Regions from separate parts of the Paenibacillus sp. EB106-04-04-XG159 genome, predicted to be linked through region 3. Evidence: riboswitches for the same ligand, from Rfam matches in the RefSeq annotation. Region 3 holds a riboswitch; each other region holds the start of a gene.

Region 1 (4,748 bases), on a different contig from region 3:
TTCAAAGAATCGCTGTTCATCCATTACCTCAACAGGAGGCTTCTCACGTACTTTAAGACGTATAACCGCTGAATCCACATTTGGCTGTGGAATAAATACCGTTCCAGGAACCGTACATACAATCTCCGGTTCGCTGTAATATTGAACCGCGATGCTCAAGCTTCCGAATTCCTTGCCGCCAGGCTTGGCTGCCATGCGTTCGGCAACTTCCTTCTGAATCATAACCACGATATTTTTCAGGGGCAATCGTTCTTCCAACAGCTTCATCATAATTGGAGTCGTAACGTAATAGGGGAGGTTCGCTACTACGCTGACCTTCTCAATCGAATGGAAGCAGTCCGCAAACAGTTGTTTGAGGTCCACCTTCAGTACATCGCCGTGCACCACGTTTACATTTGTATAGGGCTCCAGTACGTCATCAAGTATAGGAATAAGCCTCTGATCGATTTCTACAGCGGCTACGGAGCCCGCTAGACGAGCTAACTGTTCTGTTAAGGCACCTATCCCCGGTCCTATCTCCAGAGCCCCAGTATGTTCGTCCAGCTCGGCTGCTTGCACGATCCGCCGCATGATGTTCATATCGATCAGAAAGTTCTGACCCAAGCTCTTCTTAAAGGAGAAACCGTGCTTGCGTATAATTTCCTTCGTCCGCGACGGCGTGGCAATATCCATTGCGCCTTTTGTCATGATTAGTCCTGCCTTCCTCTAACATCTATATCTCATACCAGTCACATGCGTAATGCTTATGTGTTATTGTCGTTCATTACGATCGAGCTCACTCAATTCTTGCAATGCATGCTCAAATTCCTCACGAGTAATCTGAAAGGCTGTGCATCGCTTCAAGAATTGCTTCGCATTGCAGTATCCGATCCCTAATAACTCACCTAGCTTCATTCTGCGTTCTGATGAGCCCTCAAGCGCTGTTAAACCCGCTGCAATGAGATCGCTCCAGGTGAGCACTGCACCTTCCGGTGAGGGCATCTCTGTACGTACATTCGCCAAAGCCTGTCTGATTGCCTCAGGGGACGCATTCTCCACTCCGATGTCACCCTTCGCCAACGCTTCCCGCTTCGTTATAAACGCATGCTTGCAGCCCGGAACGCGCCCTGCAATCGCCTTGCGAATCCGTTCGCCTGGGAAGTCGGGATCCGTAAAGATAATAACCCCTCGCCGTTCCTGCGCAATAGCAATGCGCTTAAACGTCATTTCGTTCAAAGCAGATCCGCCGGTCTCGATCGTATCGGCTTCTACTGCTCGCTTGATGGCAACCGTGTCATCTCGACCTTCTACCACGATTACTTCTCGGATCACTGCTGACCACCCTTTCTATGCCCTGACCGAGCTGTATGAAAAAACACAAAAGAAGAGGGGGATCCCCTCTTCTTAGCATGACATAAACAGTTATGAATTACTATATCATAAGTACACAGCCGCAATCTACCTCGAGTATGTCCGAACCGACGGCTTAGTTGGCCTCTGGTTTAACAGGACCGATAACATAAACCGTGTTTCCTTTTTTGCGCCCAAAACGTTTTACTTCCTTGGAACTGTCATAATAGATATCGACGATTTTTCCTTTGACGGCACCGCCCGTGTCTTCCGCACGGTAGAAGCCATAACCTTCGATATATACCCACCAGCCAAGAGGTATCACATCGGGGTCTACAGCAATCGTTCGACCTTCAGTAACCTTGGTTCCGGATGCTGTCTTCGCCCCTGGGGAGCCCTTCTCTTCTGTATAAGCAGTCAACTGCACATTAGTAAGTTTCTTTTTGTAGTCAAAGCCCATATCGTCCTTTACCTTCTGCTCGGTATCATGGCTCTTGGCTGACAATACCGCAACTTCCGGCTCCTTCTTCGTACCGTAAGCAACAACCTGGTCAACTTGCTTGGCTTGAACTGTCTTGCCAACCATCTGCGAAAGAACAAGCTTGCCATCTTCATAAACCTGCTCGATCTGCTGTACGACTAGACCATTTTGACCCTTCTTAACCGTCTTGGTTGAACCTTTTTTCAGATTCGGATCAGCTTGCTTTACAACTTGAAACGGAACTTCAACTGGGCGCTGTACAATATCCTTGGTCACACGGACCACTTTGATGCCCATATCAGACTTTATAGCTGTGTCTACGCTTGGATACACTTTGTCCATCTCGGTCAACGAGACATTAGCCTCATCCAAGACATGCTTCACATCGTACTCTGTCGTGTACAATGTTTTCGTTTGTCCGTCTACCGTTAAATGAACAGGTTCCGCGCGATCTATGATGATTTTAGTTCCGTCTTCTACTTCTGCTGTAAGCTCCACTGATACTTCATCATGTGTTCCTACGGTAATCGCGTGCTCATCCAAAACCTCGCGTACCGTATCCTGTCTCGTTTCAAGCTTCATCAACTGCCCGTCGACGAATACTGATACCGTATTCTTCGAGTAGCTGAAACCGACCAGGACACTGACTACTGTTATAGCGATAGCAACTACAGCAATTACTGAAATAATTCGCACATTTTCATGCTTCCACTGCATTGCGAGTGACTTGCTGGATGATCGGGGATCATGGGGTTCGTTGTTCACGATGTTTCCCATTTCTCGGTCCTCCTTCATAGTCCCGCCGTCAAGAATGCTGCATGATTGCTTCTGACGCGACTATTGGTGATATGATGTTGAACAAGCTTGTGCCGGCTTGTTCTTCATACCAACCCCAGTAACGGTTCCTTCCTCACCTTTGCTTCTTCTAACCTATGAATAGGTTAGCACGATTATGCGAGTTTCTATTACTCACAGTCTCGGAGCTGATAAAAACGAAAAGAAGCCTAACTTAAGAGGATTCTCTCTTATGGCTTCTTAGATGACCCAAACAGACAACCCATTTAGGACTCAAGACGAGGACCTCTCTCCATACGCTTGCGAGGTTAGCTGTCGGGTTCGGGCGCTGAGAGTCGCCCTATCCGTTCGAACCGGCTCATGGCTCGGTCGCTCGGAACTCACCCCTAGGATACACTCCGCATCGGTGTGGCACTGACCGATGGCATGTGGTTCCCCCGCTCTCTTGTTTCAGAGACTCAGCGTTACTGGTTGGTTGGAACAATATTCAAGTTCAATCGAACTTCTGTGAGTCATCATATCGTGTTTATTACAAAGTTGTAAAGATCGAATCAATTTCGTTTTTCGGTAAAAAGGGTTAAAATAAAGTTACATTCGGCCGTTTTGATAAAGAAATCCATTTAAATTTTGGCGTAGAACTTTATATCACCTGTTTTTCTTCGTTTTTCAACGCATGTCAAAACATGTAAGGGCGTTGTCGGTCGTTTTTTTGCAAAATTCTTCAAAATCTAACTCTTTTATTCCAGCTGCTTCCTCTGCTACAAGACGTACATAAGCAGATTCATTTCGCTTTCCACGATATGGATGAGGTGTCAGATAGGGACTGTCCGTTTCAACCAATAAGCGGTCCATCGGTACTTGCTTCAAAACTTCCTTAGGCTGCTTGGCATTCTTGAATGTGATCGGGCCTCCAAATGAAATATAAAACCCCATATCCATACACATCTTCGCTGTTTCCCAACTGCCAGAGAATGAGTGCATGATGCCGCCCACATCCTTCGCTTTCTCTTCACGGAGAATGCGTATCACATCTTCATGAGCATCCCGGTTGTGAATGATGATTGGCATCTTCAGCTCACGGGCCAGACCAATCTGCTGGCGGAATACTCGCTGCTGAACATCCTTAGGGGAAGTGTCCCAATAGTAATCAAGTCCAATCTCACCGATGGCAACAACCTTCTCATGTTCAGTCAGCTTTGCTATCCAATCGATATCGGACTTCTCCATTGTAATAGCATCCGTCGGATGCCAGCCAACTGCCGCATATATAAATGGGTACTTCTCAGCAAGTTCCATTGTCGTAGGAATCGTTTCTCGATTAAAGCCCACGTTTACCATGCGAGTTACGCCTTGTTCCACTGCGCGAGCAATGACCAGTTCGCGATCTTCATCAAATGCTTTATTATCCAAATGCGTGTGTGTGTCAAATATCATGCTCACTTGCCCCTTCCATTTCCCTCATTAACAGACTTCGAATTGATGGCGACAGCTCATTGGCTAATGATCTGATCTTATCCATTGGGAAGTATATAACATATTTGCCGCGGTGGATTCCGCTAATAGAACGGATAATATCGGAACGCTTAGACAGCTCCACCAATTGCTGATTACGATCCAGCAGCATAATGTGCTGCAGGGTCGGCTCCTCCCCTGACCGATACACATCGTACGGCTTATCCGTGGGGGAGTCAAACCATAGATCATAAGCAGGATCTAAGCCGATTCTGCGCCATTCCTGTTCCAGCTCTTCGCAAAATGACTGATCTAATCCATCTACCTCTACATATTTATACAATTTACGTTCCATAAATCGTTGGCACAAGTCTGCAAGCCGCTCATCCTTCTCCTGCATCCATTGTGAGAACATTGCTTGAACAAATGCTTCATCTAATTGAACATATTGTGACGCTGTTATTCTTCCCTCAAATAAAGCATCTAGCGGAGGCAAGAAATAACGAAACTCATATCCATCGTGATACAGTTCGGTCGCTCGTCTGAAGATGAGTCGCAATAACAGCTCAGAGCTGCGTGTAACTGGGTGGAAATACACCTGCCAGTACATCTGATATCGTGACATTAAGTAATGCTCTACAGCATGCATTCCGCTCTCCTTCACCACGATACGATCCTTATAAGGCCTTAA
Region 2 (4,748 bases), on a different contig from region 3:
AGTTAGATAAGATTGACCTCTAAACCCTAAATAAATATCAGGTTTGTCCAAATGCTTAGAGGTATAAAACAACGGAGCAACTCCAATACCTCCGCCGATAAGCGCTGTTTTACCTTTAACATCTGGAAATCCGTTTCCTAGTGGGCCTTCAAGTTGAATCTGATCACCTGCTCTTAGGTTGGCGAATAAGCGCGTACCCTCTCCAGCGACCTTATACAAGAATTGGATGCAGTCCTGCTCAATATTGAAAATACTAATTGGACGCGAAAGTATCGGTGAGTTGCCCCAAGCGCGAAGCATGAAGAATTGCCCCATCCGAGCTTGAAAACAACCCTCAATTGTCATGAGGTAAATACCTTCTGATATGCGTTCGTTCGAAACTATAGTATGCACGTTCCCTCTCCTTTTTCAGCTTTAACATTTACATGATGTCATGTCGAACGTGCTCAAACCGTGACGAATATCACAATCCCCTCAAACAATTTAATATTTGAGTAAAAAATGATGAATTTTAATTGTGATTTACATTTTAATGGATATTTGCGATTCGAAAATGGAAGGATTCTCCCTTTATGTTATGGGGCATATTTCTTGCTGTATAAGGACATAACAAGGATGTACTATTGAGTAAGTATTCCTGGGAGGAAAGGAGCCATGTCCATGCGCAATACCGTGTTTGGTATTATTGCAATTGCCATGATGATGATGAATGGATGCTCCATAGGAGAAAAAGCTGTTGGACAGTTCCCTAAGATGACAGTAACAACTGAGCATCTCCAGAACTTCGAAGGACAAGAACATCAGCTATTGCCTGCTGTGAAATGGCAAGAATCGGACCCTCATAACGTCACGCAGCAATCATCTGATAATGAAGATACAACATTTGATTCCAAAGGCAATCATCTGCCTGGATATATGTATGAGAAGCAATCAACTTCAACTGCCCAAAGTATGAGATATAAGACTTACTCAGAGATGGGAAGCTCCGCTGCTGGTCATCTGAACATCGCGCAGCTGTGGAAAAAGTATCCCGAGATCTTTAAGTTCCGCGCACCGAGCGGAAATGGGAAGAAAGTTGCGCTTACCTTTGATGATGTACCTGACAGAACGGTAACTCCTGTGATCCTTGATATATTGAAGGAACATGGCATACAAGCCACCTTCTTTATTGAAGGTCATCGAGCTAAGGCTAATCCAGAAATGATTAAACGCATGGTAGCCGAAGGGCATATCATCGGAAATCATTCATACGACCATCCACTGCTAACGAAGACGACAATGTCAACATTCGTCAAGCAGATCCAGAATACGGAATCGATCATCTCTAATATTACAGGCTATAAACCTCGATTTTTCAGACCCCCTTTTGGTGAAATCACCGAAGAGCAGCTTCAGTGGGCTGGCGACCATGGTTATATTGTCGTCAATTGGGATGTAGACTCCAATGATTGGCGAGGCATTTCGTCCAGTCGCGTTGAACAGAATATTATGAGTCAAGTCAACTCCGGCTCAATCGTTCTGCAGCATGCAGGCGGAGGAGGAAGACCGGGATATTTGCAAAATACGGTTCAAGCTCTGCCTAAGGTTATCCGACAGCTTCGCGAACAGAACTATCAGTTTGTTACTCTACCCGACTTACTTCATGATCATAAGGAAAAAAGAGATTACTGATTAATACATACGAGCTTGTCCGTTACATCAACGGACAAGCTCGTATTGTTTCTCCTTATTTCAACACATAGACCTGAACATCTTGTACGCCAAAGGTACTTCCTGTGCTCTTGCTTACTGGAACGAAGATATCAATCTTGTTCCCTTTAATCGCACCGCCTGTATCCGTCGCTGTCGCAACGAAACCTCCACCAGGCAGATGACTATATTGATAGCCTGTCACAAACAGCTTAGTTCCGAGCGGTATGACATCAGGGTCAACAGCAACTGTGCCTAATTTCAGTGGATTACCTAATGCATCAACTGCGCCCCATCCATTCTCGCTCGGGTCTGCCGTATAAGCAGTCGCACGCATGTCAAGCTTATCCGTATACGTCATGTCTCTACCTGCAACAGTGACCGTATTAGCTGAAGATTTCTTAGCTGTTGTTGATGCAGGTTTAACGTTAGAGACTTGGCTCTTCGGAGCGGCTTCTGCGACTGGTGCATTTGCTGCTGGTTGTGCAGCACTCTGTTTTGCATTAGCTTGTTTTGTCGCAGTTTCCGGCTTATTGCCCGGCTCATCTACCGTTAGGTTAGCGACCGGACTATTCTGCATCACATCTGGAACCATAACTTCATTACCAGCATACAACTTCTTCTTCTCGATTACAGGATGATCTGCTAGAAAGCCATCAAAGCTCACATTATATTGTTCTGCTGTTTGATAAAATGTAGTGCTGGTCGGTGATTGACTTCCTTCCGCATATACAGGCAGAATCTGGAGTATCATGACTACTCCGAGCATCAAGCCCGTAAGCTTAAGTGTTAATTTCTTATTCATTTACTTATTACCTCCTTAGAATCTGCCTCCGGGGTTAGTTGTCGGATTCGGGTTAAGGAGTACCCTACGATCGCTTCTCTCCGATGGAAAGCTGCAATACGATTCACCCCAAGATGATCAGAGCTGTTACACAAGGTCTGAAACATCGATCAGGCGTCCCCCGTACGTTGTCGTTCGGCTTGGCTTACATATTATCACAGATTTGTAACCCATCAAATGTTATATAATGTCATCATCTTCAAATCCTTGGGGGACAACGGGTTCAGAGATTACAGAACGATGACAATGATGACTGCTTCTACATCAAAAAAGGATAATTACGGTAAGTTGGAATAAGCAAAAAGAGCGCTGGAACAGCCAGCGCTCTTTCAATTTATTACACTTACAGTATAAGGTTTACAATATTTTTCCCAAGAAATTCTTAGTTCGATCATGTTGAGCATTACCAAATATCTGCTCAGGTGTTCCATCCTCTACGATTTGACCGCCATCCATAAAGATGATACGATCGCCTACTTCTTTGGCAAAGCCCATCTCGTGTGTAACGATGACCATGGTCATCCCATCGGCAGCGAGTGATTTCATAACTTCGAGGACTTCTCCTACCATCTCGGGGTCAAGTGCAGACGTTGGCTCGTCAAATAGCATCACATGAGGCTGCATAGCGAGAGCACGAGCGATGGCGATCCGCTGCTTCTGTCCGCCGGACAATTGAGCTGGATATGCGTTCGCTTTATCCGCCAAACCTACTTTATTGAGCAGATCCATCGCGATTTGCTGCGCTTTATCTTTTGAAACATTTTTCACTTTAATCGGAGCAATTATGATGTTGTCCAGTACTGTCATATGAGGAAACAGATTGAAGGATTGGAACACCATCCCCATCTTCTCCCGTGTCTTATTGATGTCATGACCCTTATTATTAATCTTCTCGCTCTCAAACACGATATCTCCTTTGGTCGGAGTCTCGAGCAAGTTAATGCAGCGCAGCAGCGTACTCTTACCAGAGCCGCTCGGGCCAATAATCACGACAACTTCGCCTTTCTTAATCTCCAGGTCGATCCCCTTGAGTATATCCAGCTTACCAAAAGATTTATGCAACTGTTGTATTTTAATCATTCGTATTCAACTTCCTTTCAAAACGTCCGATAACCTTGGACAAAGTAAAGGTCAAAACGAAGTAGCAGAACGCTGCGCCGAGCAATGGACCCATTGCGGTATACGTTATACTACGGATTTGCTCCGTCTGGAACATGAGGTCCGCGATCCCGATAAAGCTCACAATGGAAGTCTCCTTGATCATCGTTACAAACTCATTGCCGATCGCTGGAAGTACAGACCGAATAGCCTGAGGCAGAACAATATAACGCATCGTAGCAGACTGCTTCATCCCAAGCGATCGCGCTGCTTCAACCTGCCCCTTGTCAACGCCTTGAATGCCGGCACGGAATATTTCAGCTAAGTACGCCGCACTATTAAGACCAACTGCTATTACACCTGATGTAAACTTGTTTAGATCAAGACCCATTTCCGTAAGGCCAAAATAGATGATAAACAACTGCACGAGCAGTGGAGTTCCGCGGAATACCTCGATATAGGTGACTGCAAACCATCTCAGAGGCTTAATCTTCGATAATCGCATCAGCACGAGAATAAGTCCCAGCACAACCCCAACCACTACCGCGCTTAATGACAATAATAATGTAACGCTTACTCCTGATAAATACTTTAGATGAAATTCCGATAATGCTTCAAACATACTCATCTATCATTCGCCACCTTCCACATCTTCCCTATTCGCTCATTAAATGAAAAAGAGCGGTATACACCGCACTTTCTCACGCATCATATGTTAACGATTATTCGCTCTCCGCAAGTGCATTAGCTTTTGCAAAGAATTCGTCCAACTTGCCTTCGTCTTTCAAGCGTTTGATCGTCTTGTTAGCAGCTTCCTGCAGCTTGACGCTATCCTTAGTGAATCCTGCCACATATCCTTCACTAGCTGCTTTCAAAGCTACTGGCGCGACAACAACTTTGCTATTGTTCTTTGCATATGCCTCTGCAACGGGCTTGTCGACTAGAACCGCATCTACACGACCTGTTTCCAAGGCAAGCACCAGATCATTGACCTTCACTAGCAATTCTTGCTGTGAATCTGGCACTTGAGCCGCAACATCCACGAATGTACTGCCCTTCTGAATGCCGAGCTTCAAGCCTTTCATATCTTCTGGCGATTTGTATTTATCTGCATCTT
Region 3 (4,748 bases):
ATTAATTGAAAATGAAATCCTAAACGGAGAGCTGCAAGAAGAGCAGCAGGTCTCTTCAACTACCCAGTTCGCCAAAGTGCTGCAGATTAACCCGGCAACAGCTGCTAAAGGCATCAATCTGTTAGTAGATGAAGGAGTGCTGTACAAGAAAAGAGGGGTTGGAATGTTCGTCGGCGCTGGAGCGGCAGCCATCGTGAGGAAGAAGCGCCGTGATCAATTCGCGGAGGTTGAGCTGCCCCGCATTCTGCAGACTGCGAAAGCATTGGAGATTACGAAAGAAGAGCTTGTACATATGATTATGGAAATAAAAGAAACGCCGCAGGATGAATAACGTGCATATAGCGCAGTCACACAATAAAAGCCCCGAGCGATGCTCCTGACTATTGTTCAAGAGCTTGCTTGGGGCTGTAGTATAATTAAGATTTCCGATTATCTGTAATCTTTTCTTCAAATTGTTCAATTTGCAAATTAGTACCGATCATGACCATGATATCATTCTCTGCCAACACATCATCTGCGGATGGAGCAACTATAATGCCATTAGGTTTATTCAAGGCTACGATGCTGCAGCCGTATCGTACGCGCGAGTTCAGCTCACGCAGTGTGACTCCATTCAAGCATCTCGGTACGTTGAGCTCCACAATCGTATATTCCTTAGACAACTCAATATAATCAAGGAGATTAGGTGATACGAGATGGTGAGCAACCCGAATGCCCATATCCCGTTCCGGATATATAATTCGGTCAACTCCAAGCCGCTCCAGGACTCTGCCATGCAGATCAGACAGCGCCTTGGCAACTACTTTCTTGACCCCCAGCTCCTTCACCTGAATACTAACCAGTATACTCGTCTGGATATCATTGCCTATTGCTACAATGACACAGTCAAAGTTGCGAATGCCGAGCGAACGAAGCACTTCCTCATCTGTCGCGTCAGCAACGACTGCATGTGTTACCACATTGTTCATTTCATCAATAACTTCCTCATCCTTGTCGATTCCCAATACCTGGTGACCAAGCTTCATCAATTCTTCAGCCAAGCTGGAACCGAACCGTCCCATTCCAATGACGGCATACTGCTGCACATCCATCTTTGATACTATCCCCTTTGTTGTTAACCTATCGTTATCTTTCCTTCTGGATGACGGAACAATTCACGTTCCGTCTTCGGTCCAAGCGCATATGCAAGTGTAAGCGGGCCTAATCGGCCGATAAACATCGTCATCGCAATCAACAGCTTGCCGATGCTCGATAGATCGCTGGTGATCCCCATAGTCAGACCTACAGTACCGAATGCAGAAGTTGTTTCAAATAAGATCGCAAGAAAATCTGCATCCTCTGTCGTTGACAGGATCATGGACACGGTAATGACCAGACCTAGCGCTATCAATATTAAAGTGAGTGCTTTATTCAATCGGTCTTTCGCCAAGCGATGCTTAAACATCACGATATCATCCTTGCCGCGTACCATCGCAACGACCCCGCCGAATAATATCGCGAATGTCGTCGTCTTAATACCGCCGCCCGTCGAGCCTGGAGAAGCACCGATAAACATGAGAATGACTATAAAGAATTGAGTTGCCTGCCGCAATCCGGCAATATCAACCGTATTGACCCCTGCTGTACGAGGTGAAACCGATTGAAAGAATGAAGCTAATATCTTCTCGAAGAAGTTCATATCCCCCATCGTGTTCGGATTCGAAAATTCGAATACGAAGATGACAAGCGCCCCGAATAAGATTAAGAAACCAGTCGTATACAGAACAACCTTCGTATGAAGCGACAAACGCTTCGTCCTGCGATAATCAACCAGATCGGACATGACGATAAATCCTATACCTCCCGATACAATCAGGAACATCGCTACGATATTAGTGATCGGATCATCGACATAGCTGGTCAAGCTGGAGAACGGTCCGCTTGCTGTCATCCCGAATATATCGAATCCCGCATTATTGAAAAAGGATATCCCGTGAAATATACCAAAGTACAGCGCCTGTCCAAAAGGCATGTCGACCGCCCAACGCAGTGCAAACACAATAGCGGCTGAACCTTCAATGATGAGAGAATAGAGCAGTACTTTGCGGATCAGACGAACGATACCTTCCATCGAACCCTGATTCAGCGCCTCCTGCAAGATCAATCGTTCCTTCAATGATATCTTCTTCTTGAATACGAGCGCGAACAACGTCGCCATCGTCATAAATCCCAGACCGCCGATCTGGATAAGACATAAGATGACTATCTGTCCGAACATGGTAAAGTGCGACCCCGTATCAACGACAACCAATCCTGTAACACATGTTGCAGACGTCGCTGTGAACAATGCATCGATAAAGTGGAGCGGTTGACCGTCAACGTTTGATATGGGGAGCATCAGAAGAAATGAGCCTAACAAAATGATTGCAGCGAATCCCACTGCCAGTATGCGCGCCGGAGTTAATCTCCATGGTCGTAAAAGCTCAATCTTTTTCAATTGCTGTGCCCACCTCTAAAAAATTTCATAAAAAAAAGCATCGGAATACCAATGCTGTCTGGTTTCCTGACGTGCTCGCCTACGAGGTTAGCTGACGGATTCGGGCACGTCAAGTTGCCCTATTCGCAGCGCTTGCAGCTTATACTCTAAGTCTGCAGCACATTGCGAAATTCACCCCAAATATCGGTTCCCCCGCTTTCGCTTGCGCGAAATTCGGCTCTATACAATTCATAACGAGATGATTATATACGTTTATACGAGCACTTACAAAGTCAATAAACTGGCAAATTCATCTGAAATGTACCCGAATTAGGGATTAAGAGCGTTTACATTAGATTGTTTTCATGCAATGCATCAGTGTGACGCCTGTTTTCTTGACGTTGCATTATAATTTCGATAACCTTGTTCTATTCAAATGAAACATAAGCGGCTATGATCAGATATACAATCATAATAAGACCATTTCACGATAGAGGGGGATTCCCTTGTCTTCTCACTTTGAACAAGCATCCGTTACTGCGTCTTTGCATCAGAGAACCGTCTCAAGACTTGTTGTCGTTTGCTCCGTGATCGGGTTCATGATCTTCTTGGCATTTCAAGTCATAGCTCCCATTACATCTGGCAGTGAAGAAGCACTCGCTAAGCCCATCACGAAACAAGAAGCTTTGAACCTCGCATATAAGGTGTATGCGGATGAGGCATTCGCCTCAGGAAGACAGTCCTCTAAACCGCTGGAAACAGCTGTTATATACGATACGAATCAACTCTTATCCGGTTATGTGAGCAAAGAACAATTGATGGAAAGCTATGAGCCTTGGGACAAGCTGGCTCCATACGACTACTACCGTGTCTTGATGAGAAGAGGGAATCTGCATGATCTGGAATACACGATTGTAGATCTGCATATGACGAGCGGCAAGCTGGTCGGTTATCAGACCCAAACGACTGACATGCCTTCTAGTTCATCTAACCTTAGCGAGGCCGACATGGCGGCTCGGACGGATGAAGCAATTCGGGAGCTCGGGTATACAGATGCCCAAGTACAGCGATTGCCGATGTCAGCCGCGAATCCGAATGAGATCAGATATCGTGTACCTGCTGCCAAGGTAGGCGACGCCTCGTTGGAGCTAGTTGCCACATGGTCTGGAGACTATATAACCAGCCTTAGGCCTGTATGGGATGTTCCACCTGCATATACTTCTGAAATGAAACACCAGCAGGAATCAGCAGAGAAGACTCAAAACTACGCCTATCAGCTAATGTCACTTATTATGGGGATTGCAGCTGTCGTATGTGCTGTAGTCTATCGACGTACGATACATTTCGGTTCCTGGACGATCATATTGCTTGCTGTCATATCCTGCGGATTATCCGTCGTCCACTCATGGAATGCCCTGCCCAGCTATGTCATGCTGGAACAGAAAGTACCTGTCACAACCGGCGATATACAGAACGCCCTATATCTGCAATCTGCAATTGTTGTCGTACAAGGCGGAATTATGTTATATCTGGCCTTGGTCACGGGACGCGCGCTGTGGAGACGGAGCCTCCATACTAATTTGCTGCCTACATGGAGACATCCCAACTTTGGAACCGCATTGGTGAATGCCTTCTGGAACGGACTATGCTGGGCAGGAATACTGCTTGGTATGCAGACGATTATATTCACCCTGCTGGAGCTCGGTGTCGGTGCTTGGAGCTCAACGGATTCGATCTCATCTCCATTGAATCTGACTTATATGTACATGTACCCCTTGCTCGCATGGGTAGCCGCGATCTCTGAAGAAGGATTCTACCGTTTATTCGGCGTAGGGCTGTTGAGAAGATGGATTCCGAACACATGGATTGCTGCCATCGTCCCTACCTTCGTCTGGGCCGCGGGACATGTGATGTATCCGATATACCCGTTCTACTCAAGACCAGTAGAACTGATGATTATCGGCTTCGCCTTCGTATGGATAATGGTTCGGTACGGCTTCTGGACAGCCGTCAGCGCTCATCTGATGCTCGATACGCTGCTGATGGTGATGTCCCTATTCCTGGAGCGCTCCTTGGCGGGCTTTACATTCGGTATTATATACCTGCTGCTTCCAGTAACAGTTGTGTATTGCTTAGCCGCGATGCACCGCAATCGCAAAACGGTTACATATTCAATCCCATAAACAATTGAGGCACTTGCTGAAATACTATTTATAAGTATTCCAACAAGTGCCTCTTATTTATTCTATATCCCCATCGACGCTTTCGATATCATCATGATCTGCTTCTGCTG

What was found. A riboswitch is a leader RNA that binds a small molecule or an ion and turns the genes downstream of it on or off. The one in region 3 is predicted to bind cyclic di-AMP.
Region 1: linked by a shared signal. The riboswitch ahead of AC3WTP_RS21040 (resuscitation-promoting factor) and the one ahead of AC3WTP_RS06495 (TrkH family potassium uptake protein) in region 3 are both predicted to bind cyclic di-AMP.
Region 2: linked by a shared signal. The riboswitch ahead of AC3WTP_RS10620 (3D domain-containing protein) and the one ahead of AC3WTP_RS06495 (TrkH family potassium uptake protein) in region 3 are both predicted to bind cyclic di-AMP.

The regions. Positions count from the first base shown of each region.
Region 1 is NZ_JBYTDY010000023.1:51,454-56,201, forward strand. It holds gene rsmA (16S rRNA (adenine(1518)-N(6)/adenine(1519)-N(6))-dimethyltransferase RsmA) at 1-687, opposite strand, end outside; gene rnmV (ribonuclease M5) at 751-1,311, opposite strand; gene AC3WTP_RS21040 (resuscitation-promoting factor) at 1,466-2,587, opposite strand; cyclic di-AMP (ydaO/yuaA leader) riboswitch at 2,887-3,079, opposite strand; gene AC3WTP_RS21045 (TatD family hydrolase) at 3,272-4,039, opposite strand; gene AC3WTP_RS21050 (HD domain-containing protein) at 4,029-4,748, opposite strand, start outside.
Region 2 is NZ_JBYTDY010000007.1:95,111-99,858, reverse strand. It holds gene AC3WTP_RS10630 (dihydroorotate dehydrogenase electron transfer subunit) at 1-393, opposite strand, end outside; gene AC3WTP_RS10625 (polysaccharide deacetylase family protein) at 655-1,671, shown strand; gene AC3WTP_RS10620 (3D domain-containing protein) at 1,727-2,494, opposite strand; cyclic di-AMP (ydaO/yuaA leader) riboswitch at 2,503-2,689, opposite strand; gene AC3WTP_RS10615 (amino acid ABC transporter ATP-binding protein) at 2,891-3,613, opposite strand; gene AC3WTP_RS10610 (amino acid ABC transporter permease) at 3,606-4,259, opposite strand; gene AC3WTP_RS10605 (transporter substrate-binding domain-containing protein) at 4,354-4,748, opposite strand, start outside.
Region 3 is NZ_JBYTDY010000004.1:110,314-115,061, reverse strand. It holds gene AC3WTP_RS06505 (GntR family transcriptional regulator) at 1-331, shown strand, start outside; gene AC3WTP_RS06500 (potassium channel family protein) at 417-1,091, opposite strand; gene AC3WTP_RS06495 (TrkH family potassium uptake protein) at 1,115-2,476, opposite strand; cyclic di-AMP (ydaO/yuaA leader) riboswitch at 2,538-2,705, opposite strand; gene AC3WTP_RS06490 (CPBP family intramembrane glutamic endopeptidase) at 2,962-4,638, shown strand; gene uvrC (excinuclease ABC subunit UvrC) at 4,696-4,748, opposite strand, start outside.